Regions from separate parts of the Photobacterium toruni genome, predicted to be linked through region 4. Evidence: predicted binding sites of a transcription regulator. Region 4 holds the regulator's gene; each other region holds the start of a gene.
What was found. The regulator CRP, encoded in region 4, controls carbon source genes, mostly activating them, when cyclic AMP is high. The targets are predictions, from matches to a motif close to TGTGANNNNNNTCACA.
Positions count from the first base shown of each region.

Region 1: the regulator CRP is predicted to act here: its motif matches at 1,234-1,249, upstream of OC457_RS07585 (CidA/LrgA family protein).
Region 2: the regulator CRP is predicted to act here: its motif matches at 1,860-1,875, upstream of rppH (RNA pyrophosphohydrolase).
Region 3: the regulator CRP is predicted to act here: its motif matches at 1,531-1,546, upstream of mlc (sugar metabolism global transcriptional regulator Mlc).

Region 1 is NZ_AP024854.1:1,603,634-1,606,850, forward strand. Features, by position in the region: gene sbcB (exodeoxyribonuclease I) at 1-488, shown strand, start outside; gene OC457_RS07580 (hypothetical protein) at 648-1,154, shown strand; gene OC457_RS07585 (CidA/LrgA family protein) at 1,293-1,637, shown strand; gene OC457_RS07590 (CidB/LrgB family autolysis modulator) at 1,634-2,320, shown strand; gene cdd (cytidine deaminase) at 2,536-3,217, shown strand, end outside.
Region 2 is NZ_AP024854.1:2,474,884-2,478,100, forward strand. Features, by position in the region: gene ptsP (phosphoenolpyruvate--protein phosphotransferase) at 1-1,139, opposite strand, end outside; gene rppH (RNA pyrophosphohydrolase) at 1,183-1,707, opposite strand; gene mutH (DNA mismatch repair endonuclease MutH) at 2,437-3,117, shown strand; gene OC457_RS11695 (sigma-54-dependent transcriptional regulator) at 3,160-3,217, opposite strand, start outside.
Region 3 is NZ_AP024854.1:1,790,321-1,793,537, reverse strand. Features, by position in the region: gene asnS (asparagine--tRNA ligase) at 1-422, opposite strand, end outside; gene queE (7-carboxy-7-deazaguanine synthase QueE) at 687-1,367, opposite strand; gene mlc (sugar metabolism global transcriptional regulator Mlc) at 1,641-2,855, shown strand; gene OC457_RS08550 (LysR family transcriptional regulator) at 2,852-3,217, opposite strand, start outside.
Region 4 is NZ_AP024854.1:229,275-232,491, reverse strand. Features, by position in the region: gene OC457_RS01105 (phosphoribulokinase) at 1-112, shown strand, start outside; gene OC457_RS01100 (OsmC family protein) at 217-621, opposite strand; gene crp (cAMP-activated global transcriptional regulator CRP) at 1,003-1,635, shown strand; gene OC457_RS01090 (hypothetical protein) at 1,819-2,013, shown strand; gene OC457_RS01085 (DUF1338 domain-containing protein) at 2,097-2,891, opposite strand; gene astD (succinylglutamate-semialdehyde dehydrogenase) at 2,932-3,217, opposite strand, start outside.

The sequences.
Region 1 (3,217 bases), 1.4 Mb from region 4:
AAACCCTTAAAGCTGAAGATGCGGCACGATTAGGGATTGATCGCGAATTATGTCTTAAACATTTAGCACTATTAAAGCAGCACCCAGAAGTTCGTGCGAAGTTACTTGAAATGTTTAGTGTTAAACGTGAATACGCTAATAGCGGCAACGTTGATACCATGCTTTATGATGGTTTCTTCTCTACCGCTGATCGTTCTACGATGGATATTATTCGTGAAACGGCAGTTGATTCATTGGCAACCTTGGAAATCAATGTCGATGACGAGCGTATTAAGCCGCTATTGTTCCGCTATCGTGCGCGTAACTACCCTCTAACGCTTACCTATCAAGAACAACAACGTTGGAAACATCATTGCCAAGATTTCTTTGAAGAGAACATGCAAAAATACATGGAAAACTTTGAAGCGGCAGCACTTGATTGTCAATCTAATGAAAACAAAATGAAGATCATGAAGTCGCTATATGACTACATTAGCAAATTAGTGTAATTCATAACGCTACAAACATAATGTTATAAGCTCATCATATTCATTTATGGTGAGCTTTTTTATTATAAATAAGACCCGTTATTTGATGATTGTCGTAATTCCGTCAACACTTAATGCTATCGAGTGAGGTTGTATTCGAATAGTTTACAAATAGGTGGCATGATGACGACCAAAACAGCAATAAAATGTTATCGATTTGAAGGTATTGATTTTATTCCTGAAAACAGATTACTTCGATGGCATGACAATCAACAAACCCTATTAACTGATGACGAATCTCGTTTTTTAGCCTCGCTTTGTTATCTTGCTGGTGAAGTTGTCAGTATAGAATCGGTATATCGTTATACCTTTACCTACCCCAATGCATACGAAGATAGCAGCGATCATCATTATGATCTTAATATTTTATTACTCTCGCTATCTAAAAAATTACTTCGTAATGGAAAAATGGCAATACCTATCTATATTATTCCTAGCTATGGCTTTCGCGTGTCATTACCAAACACGGCAGCAGTACGTAATGAAATGCCTAAACTAAAAAAAGTGCTTCCGTGGAAAAATATTACCCAAAATCATTCAAAAAAACCTTTTCTTATGATGATAAATTTAAATTATGCAATCATTTTTGCTATCGTAATAATTACATTAACGCTACTGGTTAATTGATATTAGTTAACAACTAAGCATCATTAGTGCTTGTTTTATCAACGAAAACAAATATAGTTCATTACTCGTGAAAAATTAGTGTGACAATTGTCATGGTAATTTGTATGATGAATGAAACATTTAAGAGTTATTGTCCACATGAATTACATCCGCTCATTTGCCATCGTTATGGTTTGTTTCTTTTTAGGACAAGCTATTCAGCATTTTTCTAGGTTACCTGTTCCTGGCAGTATTATTGGTTTATTTATCCTTTTTATTGGCCTTGTTACTGGTGTTTGCCGTGCTGAATGGGTTGAAAGTACCTGCAATTTATTAATTAAACACATGGCGCTACTATTTGTGCCTGTTGGTGTCGGTTTAATGAATTACTTAGGTATCATTGAAAATAACGCTGCCATTATTTTTGCAAGTACACTTGGTAGTACCACTATTGTATTAATTGTGATCGGTTTAGCTGTACACCATAAGGAGAAAAATTCATGATTTGGTTAGTGGCAACTTTAGTCTGTTTTTATTCTGCGCGTTATTTAGCAATGAAAATCAAAAATCCTTTTTTCAACCCTCTTTTAATAACGCTTATTGTCATGATTGTGGCATTAAGATGGTTGGCAGTACCTTACCAAACCTATTTTGCTCAAAATGAAGTGATTAACTATTTATTAGGTCCTGCTGTTGTCGCGTTAGCTTTTCCTTTATATCAACAAATTGGGCTAATTCGCAGTAAGTGGAAAACGATTTTAACCTCTTGTTTTGTTGGTAGCGTATTATCAATGACCTTTGGTACTGCAATTGCTTTTTCTATGGGTGCTGATGCGCAACTTGCAGCCAGTATTTTACCTAAATCGATCACTACGCCACTCGCAATGGCTGCTTCTCAACAAATTGGTGGTATTCCTGCGATCACTTCTGCCATGGTTATTATTGTTGGTTTATTTGGTGCGGTATTAGGCTATCCGATCATGAAACTATTTCGTGTAAAGCACCCATTAGCAAAAGGCTTATCCATTGGTACGGTCTCACATGCATTAGGTACCGCTAAAGCTGTAGAAGAAGATTACCAAGAAGGTGCGTTTAGTTCGTTAGCATTGGTTATTTGTGGAATCATGACAACCCTATTGGCTCCACTGATGTTCCCTCTCTTATTACGTATTTTTGGGCATGCTTAACAGCAGTAAATACAGGTGAACAAAAAACAATCTAAATGGTCAAATATCAATAAGTTATTGAAATAATATCTTGTTAGTTTCAGAAACAAGTGTGACGCCACTCTCAATAATGTAATAGGTGCAATGGCAAAACAAATAATGTGATCAAGATCACTCTTAGAGTATGGAGATTCACATAGAATGTTTTGCCATAAACAATGAAGGAGTAACACCCAATGTACGCACGTGTTATAAAAGCATTAAGCTTATTACCTGCAGAATTGGCGTCAGCTTTAGAGCCTATTATTGAAGCTTCAGATTTCGATTCAACTATCAGTCCTGAGCAATTTGAATTTTTATTATCAACAACTCAGATGACAGACACTGAACTTCGCTTGGCTCTCCTTCCTATTGCTGCTTCTTATGCTGTAGTCCCTATTTCTAATTTCTATGTCGGTGCGATTGTTCGTGGCACATCAGGTCGCCTTTATTTTGGTGCCAACATGGAATTTGAAAACGCAAGTATGGCTTGTACTATTCATGCTGAACAATCTGCTATTAGCCACGCATGGATCAAAGGTGAAGTTGGCATTAAAGATGTCACTATTAATTACAGCCCTTGCGGTCACTGTCGTCAGTTCATGAATGAATTAACATCGGCTAATGACATGATTATCCAACTCCCTCAACGCGAACCAATGACCTTGCAACAATACTTACCTGATTCATTTGGTCCTTTAGATTTAGGGATTAAAGACGGTCTATTAAGTGATTTTGATAATGGCATTTGTATTGAAGAAAGCTCTGAATTGGCAATTAGTGCTTGTAAAGCGGCTAACCGTTCACATGCACCTTACTCGAAAAATTTCAGCGGTGTAGCATTAAAAGCACAAGATGGTCGTATCTTTGAGGGAATGT
Region 2 (3,217 bases), 760 kb from region 4:
TGGACAGTATGTGGCGTGAAATCGACGCCCATAATAGTAGGAATACCTAAAGCGCGAGATAAAATAGCGGCATGAGAATTAGCAGCACCATCTTGTGCAACCACAGCAGCAAGCTTTCCAGCAGGCACTGAAGCAATCATCGCAGCAGTTAATTCTCGAGTTAACAAGACAATGGGTTCATTCCATTGCTGTTCATTTGGTTTGTTATCACATAAAAAATATAATAGTCGCTGCCCAAGCTCACAAATATCACGAGCCCGTTCTCTAATATATTGATCTTTCATATTGGCAAATCGATTTGAATAGGTTTCAACCACTTGTCGAACGGCCCATTCAGCTTGATCGCCGCGATCAATATGTGTTTTTAGATCAGCCCGTAATAACGGATCATTGAGTAAATGACTAAATAAATCAAAAATCGCGAGAGTTTCTTTTTGTAAGTCACTATCAAAGCGTTTTCGTAAGCGACGAAATTCTTTCGCTGCCGCATCAATTGCAATGGTTAACCGTTCTTGCTCTGCATGAATATCTAAACATGATGCTGGTGCAACATGATCGAGTAAGGGTTGAGTATCATCCCACCATGCTTTAGCAATCGCGACCCCACTGGACGCCGCAGAACCGGTTAAATGAAGTCGATTACCTTTTTCAAACCACATTCCTTGCGCTTTAGCATGGGCTAAAATACCCGCTAACTGCGCCGCAAGGGTAACTAAAAAAGATTCTTCACTTTCGGTAAATTCACGTTGCTCGCGTTGTTGAACCACAATAACACCAAGGACTTGGCGCTGATGTATAATAGGTGTACCAAAAAAGGATCGAAAAGATTCCTCTCCGATCCCTGGAAGGTGTTTAAAATGGGGATGTACTCGAGCATCAGCAACATTTAATGGCTCGGCTCGTTGTCCGACTAACCCTACTAACCCTTCATCAAAGCGTAAACTAATGCGTCGCCGTGACTTATTTAACCCTTGTGTTGCCATCAAGGTATAAATCTGACGCTGATGATCGGCAATGTATACTGAACAACAGTCAGTCGTCATTACCTGAGTCGTATTTGAGACTAATTGATCTAATGCATCGATCAATGTGTGGGCGCTGACAACCTTGTCAACAATTTCTCTTAGCTGTGTCAGCATAACGAGCCTTTAATTGTGCCTGTGAGCCAATAACCTCTACTTGCTAATTGCGCTTATTTTTAATGCGTTTAAATTTACGTTCTTTCCATTCTTTAAATGGCATTGCAACAGCTGCAAACTCTTTTAACGCACGACGGTATACATCACGTTTAAAAGAGACGACTTGTCTTACTGGGTACCAATAACTTACCCAGCGCCAACCATCAAACTCAGGTGTTACACCACGCTGCATATTGACCTTGGACTCATCGCATTCCAAACTCAGCAAAAACCACTTTTGCTTTTGACCGATACAAACAGGTTTTGAATCCCACCGCACAAGACGCTTCGGTAATTTATAACGTAACCAGTGTCGGCTTGACGCAATTATCCTGACATCTTTTTTGGTTAAACCTACTTCTTCATACAATTCACGGTACATAGCCTGCTCAGGCGTTTCACCTTCATCAATGCCACCTTGCGGAAATTGCCAAGAATGTTGTCCATATCGTCGAGCCCAAAATACCTGCCCATGGCCATTGCAGATAACGATCCCAACATTAGGGCGGTATCCATCGCCATCAATCACTGGACGACCTCAAGTATAAATATCTATTAATAGTGATTTTTTCATAGTAGACGTGATCGGTAAACAAACATTCATCAATATCGATGCGTTTCACCCAATTTAAACTGCATTCTGGATAACTTTGCACTCTGATTACTTTAAAGACAATCAAATGAGACATATCCCACATTTATTCACTCTTTCTGTGGATAGATTTGTGTAGAAACCTAAAAAAAACAGATTTAACGAACAATCAACGCCTTACAAATGAATAATAAAAACATTAAAAAATACATTTTTCCCATTTTAAAACATAAAGATAAAATAAAAACCGTACTATAATAAATTAAAATAAATACAAATTTCACATCACCAAAAAATGATCGGTTAAATATCAACCAATAATGACTTTAGCAGTAATGTCACTGTCATCACTTTGAATAACTCACGCTCATACTGATTACTTTTTCAACTTAATACTGTATGCATATCCAGTCATAATAATATAAAATATTTTCAAAAAAAAAGCTGTGGATATCTTTTTATTTTAATATTAGCCTTAAATAACAACGATACGTTATCGCTATTAAATCATTACAAGAGGTAATATCATTTAACAAAGTAAAAAAGATCAATTTAAATCTCGACCCGCAACCAACGATCATCGCCGATCCTTGCATACGATATCATGCAAATATGCTAATATTCACAACGGTAAATACTCGATATAACTTACTATCACGACATCTTATGATCACAAAAACACCCCAATCTCCTCCAAAAACGGAAGCTGAATTACTTTATCGAGCTCAGCAATTAGCGGGCATGACATTAGGTGAATTAGCAGCGATAGCTGGAATTATTCCTCCTCCCAACCTTAAACGCGATAAAGGTTGGGTAGGCCAATTATTAGAATGGCACTTAGGGGCAACAGCAGGCAGTAAACCTGTTCCTGATTTTATAGACCTTGGCATTGAACTTAAAACAATACCAATTAGCTACCAAGGCCGACCATTAGAAACGACTTTTGTCTGTGTTGCTCCTTTAATTGGCGTACAAGGCTTACAATGGCAGCACAGTCATATTAGACAAAAACTAGCACGCGTATTATGGATGCCAGTTGAAGGCGAGCGCGATATTCCACTTGAAGATCGTCATGTAGGCTCAGCGTTATTATGGAGTCCAAGTGTCGAGGAAGAAGCACAATTACAACAAGACTGGGAAGAATTAATGGATTTGATCGTGCTAGGACAAGTAGAAAGTATTACAGCTCGTCATGGTGAAGTACTGCAATTACGCCCAAAAGCGGCAAATAGCAAGGTACTCACTGAAGCTTATGGCGCCAATGGTCAACCCATTAAAACATTACCCCGTGGCTTCTACTTAAAAAAACAATTTACAGGACAACTATTACAACAGCACTTTATTTAATAATTAATAATGAAGCCATTACAGTTAATTTTCTCATATCAACTAAGCGTGGCTTTGACGAAAACAACGAGATGGCGGAATTAGCTCATGTTTATTCAAT
Region 3 (3,217 bases), 1.4 Mb from region 4:
CGAACACGGGCTACAGCACCAATTACGTTAGTGCGTGGGCGTAGATGCGCAACTTCACGTAAATACTCAATAGAGTGGCGTGTTTTAGCCATTGGGTATGTTTCAGCATCTTCTACCCAGCCAACAACTTTAACGGCTGTTGCTGCTAATTCGAAATCTTGACCTTTAGCAGGAGAAGCAACAATTGTACCAGTGACTTCAACAGAGCAACCCGTTGTTAATTTTAGTACTTCTTCTTGATAATTATTTAACTCATTAGAGACCACGGCCTGAATCGGGTCGAAACAAGAGCCGTCATAAATGGCAAGGAAAGAAATTCCAGCTTTGGAATCACGACGTGAGCGAACCCAACCGCGAACAGTGACTTCACTGTCGATAGCGAGTTTACCGCTTAATACGTCTGTTACAGGCGCGTAAGTCATGTTTAAGTTATTCTCCGTTTAGGCACTTCACTTTGGAATTAAAGTATTACGTGCTTAAAGATATCGTTGTGTAAGTAATATTACCTTTCTTACGTCAAGCATCAAGTACTGATCTCATTAGATTGACAAATTGATGTGGGAAAGTGGAAATTTATACTGAATGGTGGTTAAGAAATGATCACTTTGGCAATGATAAGTAAATATAGGTCTTATCATTGCCTTGTTATTTGTAGATGCTATAGCGAAAGATAAAAATATTTAGGGTTAAGCAATCGCTAGATATTTATGAGTTTGGATCGATAAACGCCAATTACGCGCGATACATGTTGCAATGCATAGTTCTGTTGCTCGCGATTTTTGACTGATAGGTTGCAGTGCTATTGTGACATCATTACGTAGTGTTACTGGCGCTAATAAAGTGTCTAATTGTTCAATGTCTTTATGTGTTCCAACTGGATGCTTGATCTCATTTGCACGTGCTAACGCCGAAGGTAGTACTGGCAGCTTTGCTTTCATATTGATTTTAGGTGATACCGTAACCCATGTTTGATCACTGGCTAAAATCTCTGAGGTACCACTGGTTTCAATTTGGCAGTTAAACCCGGCTTTTTCTAAAGCAATTGTCAGTGGACGAAGGTCATAAATACACGGCTCACCACCAGTGATCACCACATGTTTAGCCGTATAGCCTTGAACAATTAATAGCTTAATAATGCCATTTGCATCAAGTTGTGTCCAAAGTGGGGAGTCTTCTGTTTTAACCATAATACGTTCAACGCTGACTAAATCTTCAGTTTCAGCTGTCCATGTTTGTTTAGTATCACACCATGAACAGCCAACAGGGCAGACTTGTAAACGAACAAAAATAGCAGGAACACCAGTGAATACACCTTCACCTTGAATGGTTTCGAAGACTTCATTAATTTTGTACACGTAAAACCTCATATTCTCATATCGTTACTTTTTGCCATTATAACCTAGGTGTCACTTGTGAGTGATGCTGGGCTAAAGTGCCGAAGAGATTAAATTTACTAATTGAAATTATACTCGGCGAAATGCCGATTTATCATTATGTCAGAAGCGAAAGCGGAAGTCTTTAGGGATTCCTCGTGATGTCTGTCACGTCCTGAGTACAAGATGCTTCACAATTAGTTCGCAAAGTAAAAAAATTGCAAAACGAATACTATTTATTGCTGTTTTTTCTCTAGGAGTATCGACATGTATGTCGCTCAGCCAGGTCATATTGATCATATAAAAAGAAATAATGCCGGGAGCGTATATAAACTTATTGATCTGTACGGACCTATTTCACGGATTGAATTATCTAAACGTAGTCAATTAGCACCAGCAAGTATTACCAAGATTACTCGTGAATTGATTGATGCTCATTTGATAAAAGAAACGCAAGATCAGGAGTCAACGAGTCGAGGACGACCCGCTATTGGACTTGTCCCTGCAAATGAAGGTTGGCAATTTTTATCAATTCGATTAGGCCGAGGCTATTTGACGATTGCTTTACATTCGTTAAGTGGTGAGATTTTAGTTGAAGAAAGACAAAATATTCATCAACTGCAGCAAGATGATGTTGTTGCTAAATTATTGACTGAAATTAATGTGTTTTTTGCTAATCATGTTAGTGCGATTGATCGTATTTCGGCTATTGCGGTTTCATTACCTGGGCTTGTAAATGCTGATGACGGTATTGTTTTACAAATGCCACACTATACGATAGAAAATTTACCATTGAGTGATATTCTTCATCAGGCGACAGGATTACCTGTTTTTGTTGGCAATGATACTCGTTCATGGGCATTAGCTGAAAAACTATTTGGTAATTCACGTGGTATATCAAATTCTATTTTAGTTTCAGTACATCATGGCGTTGGCGCTGGAATTATTTTAGATGATGCGGTACTTCAAGGGCGAACTGGTAATGTTGGTGAACTAGGTCATATTCAGATTAAACCTTATGGTAAACGCTGTTTTTGCGGTAATCATGGGTGTTTAGAAACCGTGGCAAGTTTATCTGCCGTTTTAGATCAAACATTGATTTGTTTACAAGATGGACACCCATCAGTATTAACAACATCAACCCTAACAATTGAGTCTATTTGTGATGCTGCGGTTGCTGGTGATCCCCTTGCGAACCAAATTATTACTGATTTGGGGCATCACCTTGGTCAAGCGATAGCAATTATGGTCAATCTATTTAATCCGCAGCGGATCTTAATCGGTGGTGAATTAAATCGAGCTAAATCAGTATTATATCCTGCTATTATGGAATGTGTTATCGCTCAAACATTGCCTATTTATAATCGTGATCTCGAACTTCAAGAAAGTCGTTTTTACACTCAAGCAACCATGCCTGGTGCGGCGTTGGTAAAACAAGCTCTTTATGACGGACATTTATTGATGAAACTAATTGATGGTTAAAATTGTTCTTTAATTTCCATATAGCTTTCTCGAATATGTTCAATAAGTGCTTGAATCCGTTTAGCCGGTTTGCGGGTGTAAGGATAAACTGCATAAATACCAACCACTTTCCCTGCATGAGCCGCTAATACCTCAATTAATTGACCCTGCTGTAATTCACTATAAACCAGACAGGTGGGTAAGTAAGCAATACCATTACCTGCCAGTGCTACTTTTTTTAATGCAGCTGCGTTATCTGATGAAAAGTTACCACTGACCTTATGGGTGTAAATTTTATTTTGACGAATAAATTGCCAGTCAAAAGGGCCGGTGCTTTGTGGGTTATAGCCTAAGCAATTATGACTATTAAGGGCTTTTGGTGT
Region 4 (3,217 bases):
TATGTCACGCCACAATACCCTCGTTGTGCCTGGCGGAAAAATGAGTTTTGCGATGGAACTCATTATGCGACCGTTACTTGAACAATTAATTGCAAACGGCAAAATAGCTTAAGTGGTACGTCAAATATAAGACCTAAAGATTAACAATCAGACGTAACCGTTAGTGACATTAATGAACGGTTACTGATCTCAGCAACCGCCATTCTTATATGAACATTACGCCACAACAATCTCATAGCTATGGCTCATATCAACCCCCTGACCGAGCATTAAACACACTGAGCAGTATTTTTCGAGAGAATCAGCCACCACCTTACTCACTAATTCATCACTTAGGTCATGGCCCGTAACAACAAAGTGTAAATTTGCATGTGTAAAAATTCGTGGGGCTTGCTCACGACGTTCAGCAGTAACACTCACCTCACAAGCAGTGATCTGTTGATGTAAATCTTGTAATCCACTAACGACATCTACGGAGCTACACCCTCCAGCGGCCATTAATACTAATTCCATTGGGCTCGGGGCTTTTTCGCCACCATTACCATCTAAAACAACGCTATGACCCGATGCTGATTGACCCACAAAAGTCATATTTTCTAACCACTTTACACGTGACTGCATTTTTATATCCTTTAGCTATATTCTTCAAAAATTTATCTTATTTTTGTTGATAATTCCATCAGTGCAATCGTGTTTATTGTGCTTAATGCTAATTACGTTGCATATTTATATTTGTAAAATTAGAGAATAAAACCACTTTAAAACGATACTGCAGGCAACTAACTCACAACGATGTGATCATGTGCACACTTATCTCTCATAAATGAGCCTATCTGCTCGATCAATATCAAGAAAAAGCGTGAGAAAAAGGATACACTCTAAGCCAGTTCAAGTTAACTCACAGCTTAGCCGCTGAGTGAATAACCCTGCCAACACTTCGTTTTGTTTAGTTATCTCTACAGAACATATTGTTGGGCAACATATGCAGAGGAAGTTAGTAATATGGTTCCAGGTAAACCGCAAACAGATCCAACTTTAGAGTGGTTTCTTTCCCATTGTCACATTCACAAATATCCATCAAAGAGCACGTTAATTCACGCAGGTGAAAAAGCTGAGACTTTGTACTATATCGTGAAGGGTTCTGTTGCTGTATTAATCAAGGATGAAGAAGGTAAGGAGATGATCCTTTCTTACCTAAACCAGGGTGACTTTATTGGTGAACTCGGCTTGTTCGAAGAAGACCAAGAACGTACAGCTTGGGTTCGTGCAAAAAGCCCTTGTGAAGTTGCAGAAATTTCATTTAAGAAATTCCGTCAGTTAATTCAAGTGAATCCAGATATTCTAATGCGTTTATCTGCTCAAATGGCATGCCGCTTACAAGTGACAAGTCAAAAGGTAGGTGATCTTGCATTCCTTGATGTAACAGGCCGTATTGCACAAACGTTATTGAATCTGGCAAAACAACCCGATGCAATGACACATCCTGATGGCATGCAAATTAAGATCACTCGTCAAGAAATTGGCCAGATCGTAGGTTGTTCTCGCGAAACTGTGGGTCGAATCTTAAAAATGCTGGAAGAGCAAAATCTTATTTCTGCTCATGGCAAAACGATTGTAGTTTACGGTACACGCTAATTTTTAGCGGTACGTTAATTACCAATGAAACCGCAGCTTATATCTGCGGTTTTTTTTATGCTAAATTTCCCCTTTAATATCCTCATAATATAATCATTAATAGCGGTAGTCTCACTGTTAAATTTTAATTTGTAATAACATCCATTCATGCTACATTTCACTTACAAATGGACTTTTAAATCAATGATGATCAATATGGATATTGAACGCTTTTCTGCTAATAGTTACACCACCGTACCTGGCGTACTGACCGGCCAACCAACAACCATTGAAATGACCGGATTTAGTGATAGCCGTTGTTACCTTGAACAACAAACCGGATTACGTCGTTGCCCTGCAGATGAATCAGGTGTTTGGGGTTCACCGCTCGATAATTAATTTAAATTCTAAACAGCACTCATATAATGCAGTGCTGTTTTCTATTCTTCGAGACTTGATCCTATGAAGTTAAGGTTCATCTTTTAACTGTCCGTACTTTCAAATATCTTATTTGCTGAAGCTGTAACAAAGCCTAAATATAACTCACCATTAGGTTGCGGATAACGTTTAGCAAATTCATAAAAACCACCCGGAATCTTATGAATACCATCTCGAAAACTGACACCAACGACATCTGCCATCGTAGCTGATTGCTCTAACATTACTTCTGCATTACCTTTTATCTCGCCGCCTGATTGATTAATCACAAACTGGTTATGACGTAATAAATGATTAACCTCTTCAAGATTAGAGAACTGTTCTAATTGATTAATACTCACCGTGAAATGATTGGCCCCAAAACCATGGGCTGCCACCCATGCCGCATATTCACTTTCAGCAGCTAAAAATTGATAAGTTGCAAAGTCAATTTGCCATGGACGCCCACCATAAACAAAATCAGGCTGGCAAAAATAATCATCATCCACCTGATCTAGCAATCCTCGTATCGCACGCTGTAATTCAGCCGAACACCCTGCTAATTGTAATTCACTAATAAACACTTTTGGCAGTAAAGGATTAGCATGAATAAATGACTCGGCATACAGCTTCTTAGCACTGAAATGATATTTTGCTTGCGGTTGATAGCCCAAAGCAATAAATGGTGCGGCAAGCACTGCTAACCCACACTTAGGCAACCCAAAACTACGCAACGCAATATGGTCATTGAGCAACGCGGTATCTTCAGTTAACAACTGCTGTATTTGAACTGCAGAAGGGCATAAACGTCGACTATAATCATGCCATAAGCCATCAAAAATTTGTGTAATAGATTCCATAATCAACCTGCTTATTAAAAGCATTATCAGTCATTAAACCTTAGCTCAAGCTCACTCCTGGCGCTAATTGAGCCGGCAACTGTAATTGCTCCCCCTCAATCGATGCCATCGGATAAGCACAATAGTCTGCAGCATAATAAGCACTTGGACGAAGATTACCTGATGCACCAGGACCACCAAAAGGGGCATCGCCACTCGCGCCTGTTAATGGTCGGTTGCGATTTACAATTCCAGCACGAATATGCTCAACAAAATAGTGCCATTGTGGTGTATCAGTTGATATTAACCCTGCAGCCAAGCCATAACGGGTTTGATTTGCACTGACC